One region of the Aciduricibacillus chroicocephali genome, then DNA from elsewhere that is predicted to be linked to it. Evidence: predicted binding sites of a transcription regulator. Region 1 holds the regulator's gene; each other region holds the start of a gene.
What was found. The regulator LexA, encoded in region 1, represses DNA repair genes until DNA is damaged. The targets are predictions, from matches to a motif close to CGAACATATGTTCG.
Positions count from the first base shown of each region.

Region 1 (5,809 bases):
CACCAGGTGTTGCGATTTTGTTTGCAAAATCGTCATAAACCTCTTGCGGCACTTCAAATTCTCCATGCGACCATTTGTAGTATTCTTTTGTTAGAAGTACTTCATCAGTTCCTAATGGAGCACCATGACTTGTAGCAGAAGCAGATTTATTAGGCGAACCATAGCCGATAATCGTTTTGATTTCAATCAAAGTTGGTTGTGTCGTATTTGCTTTTGCTTCTTTAATCGCAGAACGGATCGCATCGATATCATTCCCGTCTTCAACCCGGATAACTTGCCATCCATAAGCCTTAAAACGATCTTCAGTTTCATCAGAGAATGAACGATTAAGGTCTCCATCCAGTGAAATGTCGTTTGAGTCATACAATGCGATAAGTTTGCCGAGGCCAAGATGTCCTGCAAGGGAAGCAGTCTCATGAGAGATTCCTTCCATGAGATCTCCGTCACTTACTAATGCATATGTATAGTGGTCCACAATATTGAAATTCTCTTTATTATATTTTGCACCAAGATGCGCTTCAGCCATCGCCATACCAACTGCCATAGCAATTCCCTGGCCAAGTGGCCCGGTAGTTGCTTCAACACCATCAGTATGATGAACTTCCGGATGCCCAGGTGTTTTGGAATCCCACTGACGGAAGTTTTTCAAATCATCAAGAGATACACCGTATCCGGACAAATGCAGGAGTGAATATAGCAGCATTGAACCATGACCCGCTGATAGGATAAAACGGTCACGATCGAACCACTTAGAGTTTTTTGGGTTGTGGTTCATGAAGTCAGTCCAAAGTGTATAGGCCATCGGTGCTGCACCCATTGGCAGACCTGGATGGCCTGAATTTGCCTTCTCAATCGCATCAATAGAAAGTGTGCGAATCGTATTAATCGATAATTGCTCAATAGTTGCTGACATGTGTTTGCCTCCTGTTTTCTTATAATCCTATTCTATAATGAAAAATGCCTGTTCACAAGAGCGACAGGCATTCTTAATCGATTAATGTTTTTTTCGGCGTTCCTGTAATTCTTTAACCTTTGCAGGAGTGACGTCATTGCCCGCTGGATCGATAACTGTCATCGTACTCAGCTGATTCGTAAACGACTCACGTACGTTTTTTAAATATTCTTGACGAAGTTGTTTCTGTTCGGCTTTTTCCTCTTCTGTTAGACCAGTTGATTTTGCCTTCTTTGAAAGCTCATTTATACGAGCGAGTTTTTGTTTTGTAATCAAATTTTACCGCCTCCTTGCAGAAAAATAAGAAAGCATAGGCCTACTATTGCCTATAGTTATATTTTACTCTTTCAAGTGGCCGGTTTCAATTCTTTTATACTCCTGATATCGTCTATGCACTGTTGCTTTGGAAACGTTGTACCCCAGGCCATTCAGAACAGAGGCTATTTCCTCAAATGTCATCTTAGTTGCACGCATCCGGGCAACTTCCTCAACAGGAAAATCAATTCGCTCCCTACCAGGGGATAAATCCCGGTTTTTTAAATTACGACTTGGATCATAACCGTTTTCAACTGCTTTACGCATTCCTCGTCTAATTTTCATATTGTGAATTTTGCGTTGATATTCCTCCACAATCCCAACGATTTGAAGGACCATAGAGTCTGATTCAGATAATTCCAGTTCACCATCATGAACTGCAGTATAGACAGGAATTTTCATTTTATTCAACTGATGAAACAGAGCAATCTTTGCATTTCCCCGTCCAAGCCTAGTTTCATCCTGTATTAATAGGCAGTCTGCCTCCCCTGCTGAAAATGCATCAAGCATCGTAAAGAGGCCTTCCCGCTCAATTTCATAGCCACTTTCCTGCTCTTCAATTAATGAGACAATAGACATTCCATGCCTGTCAGCAAGTACTTTCAGTTCTTCTTTTTGTCTTAATAGAGATGTTTCCTGTGTATCTTTCGTTGTGCTAACCCTGCAATATATGATTGCTCTCATGATGCTCTCCTTCATACCGAATCAGCTAATAATTAAGAACAAGTATAGCAGAATAAGAGAAAATCCAAAAGTTGCGAGATAGAATGCATCTGTCTTGTCAATTTTGCTGAACATGAGTAACATCTCCTCCATTTTTAGAACGAATGTTCCTTTGTGTCTAACCCGATAATAAACAGAACGTACGGTCTTGTCAAGGTCTTTTTAGAACGAATGTTTGCTTTTGTTATGTGTAAATGATAGACTGTTACTAACAAGACTTATTCAAGAGGTGATAGCGACATGACAAAGCTTTCTAAACGACAGCAAATGATTTTTGATTACATAAAAGATGAAGTACGGACGAAAGGTTATCCGCCTTCTGTAAGGGAAATTGCCCAGGCGGTTGGCCTCGCTTCAAGTTCAACTGTCCATGGTCATCTGTCTCGAATCGAGAGCAAGGGGTTTATACGCCGTGATCCTACAAAGCCACGTGCTATAGAGATTCTCGATATATCGGATACAGCAGGCATACCGAAAGAAGAAGTGCGTTATGCTCCTGTTATTGGAAAGGTAACAGCTGGTATACCTATTACGGCTGTGGAAAATATAGATGAATTCATTCCTCTTCCAAAGAATACGGCAGGGCCTGATGATCATCTTTTTGTGCTTGTCATTCAAGGAGAAAGCATGATTGAAGCCGGAATATTAGACGGAGATATGGTTATTGTTAAACAACAACATACAGCCGATAATGGGGACATCGTTGTAGCAATGACTGAAGAGAACGAAGCAACAGTAAAGCGCTTCTTCAAAGAAAAAGAGCATATTCGTTTGCAGCCGGAGAATGCTACAATGGAACCGCTCATCTATAACAATGTTACAATTCTAGGCAAAGTAATCGGCCTATATCGAACAATTTCCTGATTCGTTTTTGAAGGAGGCTGCGTGTGGAAAGAGACCAAATTTGGGATTATGTCATGGCAATTCGCAACAATGTTATACGCTCGATGGACCCGCCAAGTGATGAGAGAAAAGAAGCCATGCTTGCCCAACGTAAAACGGTCATGGCTTTTGAGAAACAGTTGCTGAAGGAGATTGATAAGGACGAGGACTTTGAAAGTTTTATCAAACTAGCTATCGACTGTGCCCTCGGAGAATACCCTTTTGATGATTTAGTAACATTCTATAATCGAATATGTAAAAACTAGCCCCCTCGAGCTCTTTGGCTTGAAGGGGTTTTACATTATTTGCTCTCTGTTTTAATTGGATGAAAAGGACACTTTCCTATTTCTTTTTCATTATCATCTGATATGATATATTGCCTCCATTCCAATTTATCTGTTCCAATTTGACCTAAATCAGGATGTGGAGGCATATCTTCTATTGCGGCAGCACGTTTACGAATAAACTCGCTCGCTTTTTTACCAGCTTTTGTATGTGATTCAATCCCTTTAAAAATTCTTCTCGGCTGAAATATCATTATCTGACATTTACCGATGTTTCTTGTTATTCTGTTTTTATAGGCAGGCATATTACCAGACACGAAGATTTGCTCTCCATTGTATACAAATTCCCAATCCGGATCTTCTGGATCTCTTGGGAACTGATGTGGCCACTCCATTTGGTCACTTGCATGCAAGTTATTTAAAATACTCCAGAATACCCTTTTATAAAATTCAAAAGACATTTCCTTTTCCAATGGCTTGATAAACAGTACCAAGGCATGTCGCTTCTCACTTGACTTAGATAATATAAGAAATTCTGATAAGACTTTCGGCAGAGAGGACAAATCTTCTTTTTCTGCGTAACAATAGCGCAGATGCCCATGCTTTTCAGCCTGTGTGCCAAAATAACACGGAAACTGCTTGTTTTCCACAATCTCTCTCCAAGCTTCATATTGCTCCACAACCCAGCCTGGCAACTTCTCTTCATGGTTTAACAGGAATTTCCTATCCACCATCTTCACAATTTAATATGCCTCCTCTAAATCGCTCACAATTATCTTTAAAAGTCGCTCATCACAAATTATGTAGACGTTTAAAAATTGTTACGATCACCCAGGATGGCATAGAGCATTAATATCATTTATATAAAATAAAAAAGCGCATTTTCATAAGAAAAATGCGCTTTTCAATACAGGAATTATCTTTCACAAGCAATTCCATCTTTATCACGATCTTTGTTTTTATTAGTTTCATATAGAGATTTTGAAGCATATGGTTTGTATCTTGTTTTTCCACCTTTATTTTTAGTTGTAGAAGACTTAGCGACACCGCCAGCATAATCTTTGTTCAACTCTGTACAATTCTGATAGTATTTCGCTTTTGCTGTTGCTACATCTGTTGATATAAACGATAGACTTAGAAGCAATCCTAACGATACGACAGCCATACAAATCTTTTTAAACATAGGTAATTTTCCCCCTCAAAATTTGATTTTATATTAATACAAAAACTGGCAAAATTCAACAATTTTTTTTCACAAAGAAGCAGACCGTAAATTTCGCTGGTCTGCTTCTTACTTATGTACTGTTATTGTATCTATGAGTATATTCAACAAAACATTCTGCTGATTTTCCTCTTTCACCCTGCCATTCCATAAATTGCAATTACTACAGCTATCAATCCGATAACCAATGAAATTACCAAAGCACTGGCAATTATACCATCCCATTTATCAAAGCCATTATTATGATCACTTGAATTACTTTTATCAATTTGCATCTAATCACCTTTTCTAGGCCTGTTCATTTTTATTAGTATTATCATTTTCATTTATAATTTCGTTGGCGGATTTCTTGAATTCGTGTAATGAAGCTCCAAGTGCCTTCCCAATCTCGGGTAGTTTGCTCGGTCCGAAAACAATCAATCCTGTAATGAGAATAAGGATCATTCCAGGCATCCCGATGTTGCTAAACATTCTTCTTCCCACCCTCAATATATTTTTTTCAGATTATACATCAAAGCCGATTAAATTACTCGAGTTTAATATGGCTTTTACATAAATTTTACAAAGGCATTTAAAATAGAAGAAATTAGTTTAAAGCTTTCTCTATTGTAAATCCGCATTTTCTCAATGGATTTTTCACTATTTATATAAACTATTAAATCATTTCTTTTAAATTTGGCTTTATCACCTAAACAAGCATTTACGCCTTACATATCTTATAAGTGTGTAAGGAGGTGAAACAATGAATTCATGTTATTGCGCAAGATTAGCTGAAATAATTGGAGGATTGATTTTATCTTCCACTGATGGTGTATGTGCGGTTTCAAGACTACGAGAGATTGATGCGAAGATTTTAAACAGAACAACAAAATCCCCTTTAGCTCTACCATTTGCTCTATCATTTGAAAGTAGTCAATGCGGTGAGACCTTGAACTTAGGAGAAACCGTTATTCTCCAAAGGGAGATTAATCCTTTTCTTTCTGAACTCCGAGAGAGAGGGATTATTGTTACAGCACTCCACAACCATTGGTTATTTGATAACCCGAGATTGATGTATGTGCATTGGGAAAACGTAGGGAATCCATTTGATTTTGCAAGGAATAGTATTGAAGCTGCTGAAGATGCAGGATTATTTTAGATTTAAATAGCTCCCTGTTCATGAGCTGTTTTGCACAGTGTGCTTTTAACTCACTTTAAAGCGATTTCTGATCAAAATAAAAAACAGATCATGACGGTAAGTCATTGATCTGTTTTTATTTATAGGGAAAAGGTGAGGTATAATGTCATTCTCTCTCCATTTTTTGTAATACTTCTCTTATATGAAACCTATTTATTTAATTCGAATCTCAATTGCTTCTTTATTTTGTTCCACTAAATCGTCCAACAACTCATTTGCATGATGATCATATTCTTCTATACCGAACTCATCAT
Region 1 is NZ_CP129113.1:1,260,653-1,266,461, reverse strand. Features, by position in the region: gene tkt (transketolase) at 1-913, opposite strand, end outside; gene QR721_RS06605 (DUF896 domain-containing protein) at 995-1,228, opposite strand; gene QR721_RS06600 (YneB family resolvase-like protein) at 1,292-1,951, opposite strand; gene lexA (transcriptional repressor LexA) at 2,231-2,854, shown strand; gene QR721_RS06590 (YnfE family protein) at 2,878-3,138, shown strand; gene QR721_RS06585 (YqcI/YcgG family protein) at 3,174-3,890, opposite strand; gene QR721_RS06580 (excalibur calcium-binding domain-containing protein) at 4,073-4,339, opposite strand; gene QR721_RS06575 (hypothetical protein) at 4,513-4,653, opposite strand; gene QR721_RS06570 (twin-arginine translocase TatA/TatE family subunit) at 4,667-4,849, opposite strand; gene QR721_RS06565 (DUF1259 domain-containing protein) at 5,121-5,516, shown strand; gene QR721_RS06560 (hypothetical protein) at 5,709-5,809, opposite strand, start outside.

Region 2 (5,809 bases), 360 kb from region 1:
GAAAAAGCCTCCTTGGGATAATGGCAAAATCTGTTTACAACAACCATTGTATTATAACAATTAAGATTAGTCAATATCTGTATTATAACAAAAGCGGGGTTTTTTATGCTTAATATTGTAAATTGTATAAAAGTTAAACGAGACAATATCCGCAGAATATGTCAATTCGGTTAAAATGAGTAGTTATTTGACTGTTTGATCAACATCTGATTGAACGTTCAGACGGTTTTGGATAAAATGAAATCATGTAAGATACGCATTAACAATGGGGGATGACATGAATGAAATTCATAGATAATAAAGGTATTACAGATCCAAGGATCAATCTGGCACTGGAAGAATACATACTTGAGAACTTCGGTGAGACGGATTCCTTCCTGCTTTTCTACATAAATGAGCCATCTATCATCATTGGCCGTAACCAGAACACGATTGAGGAGATTAATACGGATTATGTTGATTCGAAAGGAATTAAAGTCGTTCGCCGTCTCTCTGGTGGTGGAGCGGTCTACCATGATCTTGGCAATCTGAACTTTAGCTTCATTACACAAGATGATGGAGATAGCTTCCATAACTTTGCTAAGTTCACCAAACCTGTCGTCGAGGCTCTTCAGTCAATCGGGGTTCCGGCTGAGTTGAAAGGACGCAACGATCTGCTTGCAGATGGCCGCAAGATTTCCGGTAATGCACAATTTGCGACAAAAGGACGTATGTTCAGCCACGGAACACTTATGTTTGATTCAGAAATTGAACATGTTGTGTCTGCACTTAATGTGAAAAAGGAAAAAATCGAATCAAAAGGAATCAAATCAATTCGTAGCAGAGTAGTGAATATATCGGAATTCCTGGAAGAAAAAATGACAATGCAGGAATTTAAGGAATTGATTTTACGCCATATCTTTGATGTGGAAAAAGTTGAAGATGTACCGCAATATGTTTTGACTGAAGAAGATTGGAAAAATGTAAATGCTATTGCTGATGAGCGTTACAGAAACTGGGACTGGAACTTTGGTAAATCCCCAGCGTTTAACAAGCAGGCTTCACATAAATTCCCATCAGGACTTGTTGATGTACGTCTAGATGTTAAAAGAGGCATCATCGAAAACTGCAAAATTTATGGTGATTTCTTCGGTGTCGGATCGATTGAAGAGGTTGAGAAGAAGCTGGTCGGAGTCAAGCATGAGCGTGAGTCGATTGAGAAAGCACTATCAGATATTGATGTGCCACATTATCTTGGAAAAATTACAAAAGAAGAATTGATTAATCTAATTTACTGATTTTGAGGGGGACAAACCCCCTCTTTTTCCTTTTTGTCATTTTTAAGAACAAATATTTGCCTATTCAGCCTTTTCGGAAACAAGGTAATTTGCTAGATTGAAGATGACCCTTTCTTTCCACTTTAATATTTGGAAGGATGTAATCAATTTGACAAATCACCTCTACGCAACAAGCTACGAAGTAAATCCTCTTACACTTGCTATTCTTTCAAGAAAAGATGAGAAGGGCAGAACGACTGCATATGTTCTTGAACAGGATGCTGAATATGTCGTTTCCCGAACGCCAACGAATATTATTGATCAGAGCTGTTCTTACTTCGGTGCGAGTCTTAAAGGCCGCCAAGAAGGGACGAGAAGTATTTGTGGCATCACACACAAAGCTCCAATCTCAATCGATCCGGCAAGCGGTATGTATTTTTTCCCGACAGCCTCTCCATCAAACGCGCTCTGTTCCTGGATCGCACATTCACATATTGAGACACTTCATTCTCTTCCTAACCAAAATACTGAGATTACTTTCAAAAATGGTACGAGTATCGTCGTTGAGGCTTCACAAGGGTCCATCATGAATCAGGTGCAGCGAACGGCTCATTTTCGCTATTTGCTTGATAAACGCCTGCAAGGTCTGCCACGCTCTTTTGGGACGTCGGAACGGCTCCCGGTAATATAAGCTCTCTCATAATTGCTTCAACCTGTTTTCTGATTGCAGGATTGAAATAGTTGCGCTGTTCTTCTTTACGTCCTGAAATGAACATATAAGATGAGAATGACTCGTTCTGACTTAGTCTCGATACTCGTATTTTCCTCTCATGCATCGATTTCCTTAGTTCGCGCCTCTCTTTTTTTGCTTTAACAAGTAATTTTTCAATGAAATCAAGATAAGGTTCTTTGATTTTAAATGCTCCATTCGCAAAATGTTTCATGTCCTGTTCGAGAACCGTAATAGCCATTGACAGGAATAGAAAGCGTGAAGCAAGGTTGAATTCATCTTCTTTTAAATAACGCATTAAAACACACTCCTTCAGATGAAGAACGTTTGTTCTATTTTATGATGCCCGATTTTTGTTATGAATGCAATGGAATTTTTTCGGGAAAGAAAGGGTCTATGCATATTCTTTCCTGTAAAAAGGTTTATACTATAGGGTATGCGGCAAATGTTCGAATTGAAGGAGAACTGACTCACATGCATGAAGCAACCTTTGTCATTCTTACACAGAATTTAAAAGATTCAGGCCAGTATGAGGAGCAAGTAAAATATCTGCTGAATCAATATGAAAACCTCGGTCCTTTACCAGGATTGCTTCTTCCATTTGCAGAAGCATTTTTACCATTTCTGCCTCTCATCGTATTTGTCTTTGCGAATGCGGCAGCATATGGTCTACTGAAAGGGTTCATTCTCTCCTGGGCTGGTTCAAGCCTAGGATCAATCCTCGTATTTCTTATTGTTCGCAGACTCGGCAGGAAGAAGTGGGTCCGAAAAATTGCGGATCATAAGCAGGTCCATAAAGTGACAGAGTGGGTGGATCGCCACGGTTTTGGACCTTTATTTCTGCTCTTATGCTTTCCATTCTCACCGTCTTCCATTATTAATATTGTTGCCGGATTAAGTCGGGTCAGCACTCAGCAATTCATTCTAGCTGTCTTATTAGGTAAGTCGGTTATGATTTTCTCTATTGCCTACGTTGGGTCGAGCATTTTCTCGTTTGCTGAGAATCCTGTGAAGACCATTGTGGTCGGCATCTGTATAGTTCTGTTCTGGATGTTTGGAAAATTGATTGAGAAGCGGCTGCAACGCCGGAACAAAATGTAGCACCAATTTACAGAGTGTGATTAAAAGAGGTTTTTTCGGGAAAAATATGAGTAAAGAAAAGACCTGGAGGAGACAGCTATGAGAAACCGACTGCTCCGGCTTATTCCACTCATGTTGGTCGCTATTATGCTAGGCATGATGGTTCATGCCGTTCTCTTTGTAAATTACATCGTGGATGGGAAATCAATGGAACCATCTTTTGATGATGGCAATACGCTTGAGGTTAACCGGATTGCGTATAATCTGCACGAAGCAAAACGTTTTGATGTCATCGTTTTTCATGCGAATGAGAATGAGGACTTTGTAAAGCGAATCATTGCGCTTCCTGGTGAAACGATTGAATTTCGTGATGACAGTCTTTTCGTGGATGGCAAGCAGATTGAGGAGCCTTTCCTGAAGAACCGGATTCATGACCAGATTGGCCAATACACAGAGGATTTCACACTTAAAGAAAAGACGGGTAAGCAGACTGTACCGCCAAACGCAGTCTTTGTAATGGGTGATAACCGGCCGGACAGTTATGATTCAAGAGCATTTGGATTTGTTGAGAAGGAACAGATTGTTGGCAAGGTGAATAGACACTGGACTGAATCCAAAAAACCGTCGAATGTATGGCAATCAGCAATAATCCCGCTATTTTCTCTATGGAAATGAGAAAATAGCGGGATTTTTTAGTTGCTAACACTGATTCAGAAAATAGAGGGACAATATTTGTTGTCGACATTTTGAAGCATTTTTCTCTCCTTTTTGGTATCTTATGGGGGAATGAATTAATGGGATATGTTCGATTTTCATTCTCTAAATTTATGGTACAATGAGAACAAATGTTTGATTTGGCTTTCGGCTGAATTTGTGGAAGTACCGGAGAGGCAGTCATTTACTAAAATGAGATAGAGATTTTAAGTGGGAGGGATTCAAATGGGCATTCGATTTGTACTTGGTCGTTCAGGAGCGGGGCAGAGTGAGCATATTATTGAGGAAATTAAACAAAAGCTGATTGAAAACCCTCAGGGACCACCCATTTTTTATGTTGTCCCTGAACAGATGACATTCCAGCAGGAGCAAGAGCTGTTCGGCGACCCGGAACTGGGTGGCAGTATTAGAGCTCAGGTAGTAAGCTTTTCCCGTCTGGCATGGCGTGTGCTTCAGGAGACAGGAGGTGGGACGAGGCAATTTATCAGTCCTGTCGGAATTCGGATGATGCTCAGAAAAATTATCGATGAAAAGGATGATGGCTGGAATGTCTTCCAAAAGGCAATAGAAAAACAAGGTTTCCTGGAGCAGCTGGAAGGGATGATTACCGAATTCAAACGGTATGATATTACACCAGGCATGCTGGAAGAGCAAATTACGGACATCGACCAGTTCACGCATAAGACACCAAGAGAAATTTCTCTTCAGAAGAAACTAGGCGACCTCACCTACATATATGAGCACCTTGCAAAGGCTCTTGCTGGCAAGTATATGGACGGAGAAGACCAGCTAGATATGTTAAGAGATAGAATTGGGACAACTTCATTTTTCCGTGATGCAGAAATCTATTTGGACGGCTTTTATCAATTCGCACCGAAGGAAATGGCTGTAGTCGAAGCTCTTATGAATAAATGTGAATGTGTCACAATTGCGCTGACGGCTGACCCAGAGCATCTTTATGAAGAAAATGAGATGTCTGAGCTTGATTTGTTTTTTAAAACAAAAGAAACTTATTGGCAGTTTAAGCAGCTAGCTGGAGTGAACGGGATTGGTGAGGAGACGTCAGTTATTTTGGATGGCAAAGATATGAAATTTGCCAACAGCTCAGCATTTCTCCATTTAGAGCGTAATTTTGATTCTCGTCCTTTCCCTGAATATAGAGGAGAGGCTCCAATAAGAATTGCAGAAGCTGTACATCCGCGTGCTGAAGTGGAGGGGATGGCACAGGAAATCCTGAACCTTGTTCGTGACAAGCATTGCCGCTTTAAAGACATTGTTATCTATATGCGTGAGCCTGACACATACCATGATCTCATTCATACAATTTTTGATGATTATGGGATTCCTGTTTTTATAGATGAAAAGAAACCGATGCTCCATCATGTGCTTATTGAACTGATTCGTTCTGCCCTTGAGATGGTTGAGAACAATTGGCGCCATGATGCAGTTTTCAGGGTGTTGAAAACAGGCTTCATTCCCGAGGGGGATGGAGAGTTTCCATTAAATGAAGACGCGATTGATGAGTTGGAAAATTACGTCCTTGAATACGGTATTCGAAGCAGAGATCAGTGGTCAGCAAAGCGTGACTGGAAGTTCCAGCGTTTCCGCGGCTTCGACGAGGCTGCACAGACAGATGAGGAATTACAAATGCAGAAACGGATCAATATGCTTCGACGGCAAGTCACAGCTGCACTTGGTAATTTTGATGAAGAAATCAGGAAAGCTGAAACGATCCGGGAAAAGTCAGAAGCGGTTTATTTCTTGTTGGAGCGGCTTAAGGTGCCGGAACAGTTGGAGAAGTGGCGCACCTATTATGATGATCATGGAGAAATTGAACGTGCCCGTGAACAGGATCAAGTATGGGATGCCATGGTTCAGCTGTTTGATGAAATGGATGAGCTCGGTGCCAAAGAAACCATTTCTTTGAAGGCTTTCCGTGAAACACTGGATGCAGGTCTTGAGTCTCTCAAATTTGCTCACGTGCCGCCAAGCTTGGACCAGGTCATTGTCGGAACAATCGATCGTTCAC
Region 2 is NZ_CP129113.1:903,711-909,519, forward strand. Features, by position in the region: gene lplA (lipoate--protein ligase) at 282-1,277, shown strand; gene QR721_RS04745 (competence protein ComK) at 1,426-1,947, shown strand; gene QR721_RS04750 (YhjD family protein) at 1,841-2,284, opposite strand; gene QR721_RS04755 (TVP38/TMEM64 family protein) at 2,461-3,087, shown strand; gene lepB (signal peptidase I) at 3,166-3,741, shown strand; gene addB (helicase-exonuclease AddAB subunit AddB) at 4,006-5,809, shown strand, end outside.
Region 2: a site for LexA is predicted at 3,905-3,918, ahead of addB (helicase-exonuclease AddAB subunit AddB). Genes of this name have one in related genera too.

Region 3 (5,809 bases), 170 kb from region 1:
ATTATCATAAGTACTTGATATTCATTATCTATTTATATTTATTATTATTTGTAAAAAGCTCGGATAATCGCTTGCATCGCTTCATTTGAGATGAATGTTTCCATTAAAGCGGCCCCAAAACCAAGACAAATCAAAATGACATAGATTGAAACGTAGCGCAGAAACGGCTCCGCTATAGGCTGTGTTGTCTGACGTCCGAACAATCGGCCCAGCAATGCGAGCGAGAAGACCATCGACAGACTGCATGCCGCTACATAAATCGGGATGATGATCAGATTTTGCGGTGCAATTGCAAGAGATGCAAGCATAAGTCCTTTCATTCCTAACTGATTGACGATAAACCCTACGGAGAAACCGATCATCAGACCTTTAAGGAACAAGAAAATCCATACTAGCGGCAAACCAACAACAGATAAACCAAGAACGAACATAATTAGCAGATACTTTACATGATAAAGAAAACTGCTCTTTAATATGCGACCGTGTTCCAGCTGCTCGCCGTTCGCGATATGTCCAAAGAAACGTTCAAGATAAAAATACAAGTCCTGCTTCTGTACAAAATTCATACTGTTGACGATTATGGCACCAAAGACAATTCCTGTCAGGAACAGGATAACCATGAAAATATAGATTGTGGCATGCTCTTTCAAATGTCCGGCAATGCGTGTTTTTGTATTCATGAGAAACCCCCGCAATTGTTTGATAATGGATACTATCAACTCTATGAAGGGGTTCTTTGAAACATGACATGAACTCTATCTTTTTTCTCTATGGATTGATTTTTCCGTATTTGCCTCCGCCTCCGGCTTGAACATCCGCTTCACCGCGGCGATTGCGAATGATTGCTTCCGCAAGCGGGTCTGGGACAGTCTCTTTCAGACCTTCCAGTGAAGCACGATGAATAACTTCCATCTCTGTCCCAAAACGACTGAGCAGCTTTTCGAAAGTTTTCGGACCAAGCTTCGGCAAATATTCAAGCGGCACTTGATGCTTGTATGGTGGACGTTTGCGCACTCTTGGATGCTCTGTTGCCAGCTCTTCAATCCGGTCACGCACGCCTTTAACAATTTTTTTCGAACCACAGGATGGGCAAACTGCCGTCCCTGGAGGAGCTTCTGTGAAGCAGTCTGCACACACTGTCCTATAATATTTCCCGAGAAGCGGATTCATGCCGTAGTTCTCCGATACATGGCGCCCTTCCACTTCATGGAGAGCCAGCTCCAACTCCTTGAAGGATGGCTCTTTCATAAGGATACTCTGGTATTCTCGGCCGATTTTCGCCAATGAATGGGCATCTGAGTTCGTCACGAATGTATAACTCTGCAGCTCCTCAATCGCATCGGCCATCGTTGTGTCTGAACTGAGGCCGAGCTCCACACCGTCAACAAGATCGGGATCAAATACCTCTTCAAGTGATTGTGCAACACCTTTGCCGTAAAGACTTTTGAATGGCGTGAATGCGTGCGCAATTAGAAACAGTCCTGACAATTCCTTTGTCTTATACTGAAGTTCCTTGCCCGTTCCATAATACCGCTGGGAACTGAGTGTAATATTTTTCATCTTCCCTACAAGCCATTCGGAAAATTGGCCTATACGCTCCAACGACGGGAAGAAGCAGAGCACATGAATCGGTCCTTTTGCATATTCATCATACACTTCGATCTCCGCTCCGGGAATAAGCGTTACATTTTCAAATCTGATACCGCCATCAGCCAGTTCTTGTGCCTCTCCTGATTCCATAAGCTGCTTAATTTCCTCCTGAACTGCAGGTGCATGACAATCGATTACACCGATCAGCTCAATCCCTTTGCGGCGGCTCGCTTCCTTGAGCACATTTGTAAGAGTTAGCGATTTTGCTCCAGTTATTTTCACCGGCTTGCCGTACATATCTCTTCCAATATGAATGTGCAAATCGGCAAAATAGTTCTTAAGCATTTGAAAGCCGCCCTGATGCTTTCAAGTACATCATCGCGTAATTCGTCTTGGCATCGTGAATGCGCTGTTCTTTCATTGCCTCAAATGCTTCTTCAAGGTTCATTTCGACCAGTTCAAGAAATTCATCATCATCTACTTCAACCGGCTCCTCAAGTTTTTCAAGCTTATCTGTAAAATAAATGTACATAATTTCGTCTGCGAACCCGGGAGAAGTATAGAATGAATCTACGAAAACGAGATTCTCCCGCTTTGTCGTGTATCCTGTCTCTTCTTCAAGCTCTCTGATCGCCGTCACATCCGGAGATTCTCCCGCTTCAAGTTTTCCGGCCGGGATTTCGATAATGGATTTTTCAAGCGGCTTCCGGAATTGCTCCACCATGATAATCTTTCCTTCATCTGTAACCGGAATAATAGCGACCGCGCCTTGATGTTTGACGATTTCGCGTTTAGAAATTTTGCCATCAGGCAGTTCAACCTCATCTACTTGCAGACGGATGATTTTGCCATTGTAGATTTCCTTTGTGTTCAATGTTTTTTCTTCAAATTTCTTCATTTATTTGTCCTCCCGCATCTTTGTTTTTAGTATAAGGATTGATTTTCACAATGTAAATCTGTTGAATTCCCGCACCTCTTCTTTCTACAATGATTGTATCCACTTTTCATGGAGGCGAAACGATTGAAGAAAAACGAACTTGGTAAATCCGGGATTTTCACATCAGAACTTTCTCTCGGCTGCATGTCTCTAGGGACAGATGCAAAACAGGCTTTCCGCATTATTGATGCAGCGCTTGATAGAGGAATCAACCACTTCGACACAGCTGATTTATATGATTTTGGAAAAAACGAAGAGATTCTCGGAAAAGCAATCAAAAACAAGCGACAACAGGTAGTCCTCACTTCAAAGGTCGGCAATGATTTCAGCAAAGGGGACGGTTCATACAGGTGGAACCCTTCACATGAACATATCATTACGGGACTGAAAGCGAGCTTGAAGCGGCTTCAGACTGACTATCTTGACTTCTATATGCTGCATGGCGGAACAATTGACGACCCGCTTGATGAGTCGATTGATGCTTTTGAAACACTAAAAAAAGAAGGTCTGATCCGTTCTTATGGAATTTCTTCCATCCGCCCAAATGTCATTCGTGAATACGTAAAGCGAAGCACTATAGATGGTGTTATGATGCAATACAGTATGCTTGACCGCCGGCCTGAAGAAGAGATTCTTGACTTGCTGCAGGAGAAAAACATTAGTGTTCTAGCTCGAGGCCCGCTTGCGGGAGGTCTGCTCAGCAATGATTGGAAACACCAGCTGGCAAGAAAAGGTACCAATGGCTACCTCGGCTATATGCCGGAGGAGCTTGATAGCATTCTCCCTTCTATTGCAGAGCTAGCACAACAGCCGATGAACAGCTTTTCTTTTTCCTATGTTCTAAGCCATCCGGCTGTCGCTACTGCCGTATTTGGCGCAAGTTCAATCGAACAGCTTGAACAGAATACAAGTGCCCTTCCCTCTGCTCCTTTAGGAAAGACCCAGCTCGCTGAACTTCAAAAAATTACAAAACCGCTGCGCTATGAACAGCATCGTTAAGGCGAGACCGCCGCTCCAGAGCAACTGCACTGGAGCGGTTTTCCTTTTGTCCCACAATTATTCCCATGTATTTTAACGATGAAATGAGCTAATATAGGGTATAGAACAAATGTTCCTTTATAGGAAGGAGGGAAACAGATATGAAACAAACGATTTTGATGGCAGATATGCAGTCCTTCTATGCTTCAGTTGAAAAAGCGAGTCACCCTGAGTGGGCGAACAAACCGGTAATCGTTTCAGGAGACCCGGAAAAACGGAGCGGCATCATTCTCGCAGCATGCCCGCTTGCCAAGAAATACGGTATTGAGACGACTGAACCGCTCTGGCAGGCGCGGCGCAAATGTCCGGAAGCCGTCATTGTCCGTCCTCGCATGCAGCTTTATATCGATGTTTCCTGCCTGATTACATCAATCCTTGAACGGTATAGTGATAAAGTCGAAGTATTTTCCATCGATGAACAGTTTATTGATGTGACCGGCAGCACCGGATTGTTCGGAGATCCTGCTCTCATCGCCCGTCAGATGCAACAGGAGATTCTTGAACAAACCGGCATTTTTGCCCGTGTCGGGATTGCCCCAAATAAAGTGCTCGCAAAGATGGCATGTGATGCTTTTGCGAAAAAGAATAAAAGCGGCATTGCCAGGCTTAGCGATGATAATTTCCGGGAGAAAATGTGGCCGCTTCCCGTCAGCAAACTGTTTGGCGTCGGAAGCAGAATGAAACAGCATTTAAACCGGATTGGCATTCGAACGATTGGACAACTCGCTGAATTTCCTGTTGATCGCCTCAGGAAACGCTGGGGCATCAATGGCGAGGTGCTTTGGAGATTCGCCAATGGTATTGACTTGTCTCCAGTAAGTCCGGATACTCACGAGCAACATCAAAAAGCGATTGGGCATCGGATGACTTTGCCCCGCGATTACGAAACAGCCGAAGAAATCCGCGTCATTCTGCTCGAATTGAGCGAAGAAGTCGCCCGCCGCGCACGCCGACAAGGTTATATCGGGCAAACTGCCTCACTCACAATCGGAGGCACAGAATATCATGGACGGTCTGGCTTTCATCGACAAATCCGCATGCTATCAGCGACGAGCTCCGGTCTTGACCTGTATCGCGCTATCCTCCCTCTCTTTGAAAAACATTGGGATGGTTTACCGATCCGCAGTGCTGGAATCTCTCTTTCCCAGCTGTCTGATGCGGCGACAATCCAACTGAACTTGTTTGAACCGACGCTACAAAAAGAGAGGCTTAACGAGGCGATGGACGCAGTACGTGACAAATACGGACCGACGGCGATGTTCCGTGCCTCTTCCCTTGCTGCTGCCGGACAAGTGCATGAGCGAGCCGCAAAAATCGGAGGTCATTATAAATAATTGGAAGGGGGCATATCCATGCGGCCAAACAAATTATCACACGGCCATAATCTAATTTGGGAGTCAAGCCGGATGATGCTGCCGGAACATCGGGCAGCACTCAATTCACTCCATAAACAGAGGAAACATGTAAGAAAACTAGAACTCGATGAACAGGAACAGCTGCTGATTGACATTCAAATCCGCCTGGCGTATGAAACAGATGTCCCAATTAGACTGCATCTGTACAGTCCTGAAGGAAATTTCTCTCTTAGCGGCAACGTCAAGCAGATTGACAGACTTGCAGGGAAGCTGCGCCTGCAAGGTGCGGACAACCAAAAGGAATCCATTCCTCTTTCTGACATCATCGGTGCAGAAATTGATTTACTGCCAGAACACTTGTAGATGTTTTCTATTTCTTATTAAATTGGCTCTTCAACACTTTCTCCATCAAGCCCGGGATGAGCTGGTACATCTTGCTTCCGAATTCCATCCACCACGGCATATTGAGCTCCCTTCTGCTTGTGAATAGCAGACCGGCGACCTTGACGGCTACATCAGCCGGGTTCAGCATATAGCGCTCAACGCTTTTCGCATAACTTCCTTCTGGGTCGGCTTTATCAAAAAAGTCTGTACGCACGGGTCCTACATTCACGGTTGTCACCTGGACACCCATTTCCCTTGCTTCCTGGCGCAGTACATTGGAATAGCCGATCATCGCATGCTTGGAAGCACAATAACCAGCAGATTTTGGTGTAGCGATCTTTCCGGCTTGTGAAATGATATTGACAATATGTCCGCTGCTGTTCTTACGAAAATGGGGCAGCATATATTGAATTGTCCGTATCATCGCAAAGACGTTGAGGCGGAACATACGGTCAAGATCAGACCAATCCATATCAAGAACAGCATCGAACTTTCCGACCCCAGC
Region 3 is NZ_CP129113.1:1,426,038-1,431,846, forward strand. Features, by position in the region: gene spoIIM (stage II sporulation protein M) at 45-680, opposite strand; gene QR721_RS07470 (endonuclease Q family protein) at 769-1,935, opposite strand; gene QR721_RS07475 (NUDIX domain-containing protein) at 1,928-2,488, opposite strand; gene QR721_RS07480 (aldo/keto reductase) at 2,612-3,526, shown strand; gene QR721_RS07485 (DNA polymerase IV) at 3,667-4,899, shown strand; gene QR721_RS07490 (YolD-like family protein) at 4,918-5,283, shown strand; gene QR721_RS07495 (SDR family NAD(P)-dependent oxidoreductase) at 5,291-5,809, opposite strand, start outside.
Region 3: a site for LexA is predicted at 3,629-3,642, ahead of QR721_RS07485 (DNA polymerase IV). Genes of this name have one in related genera too.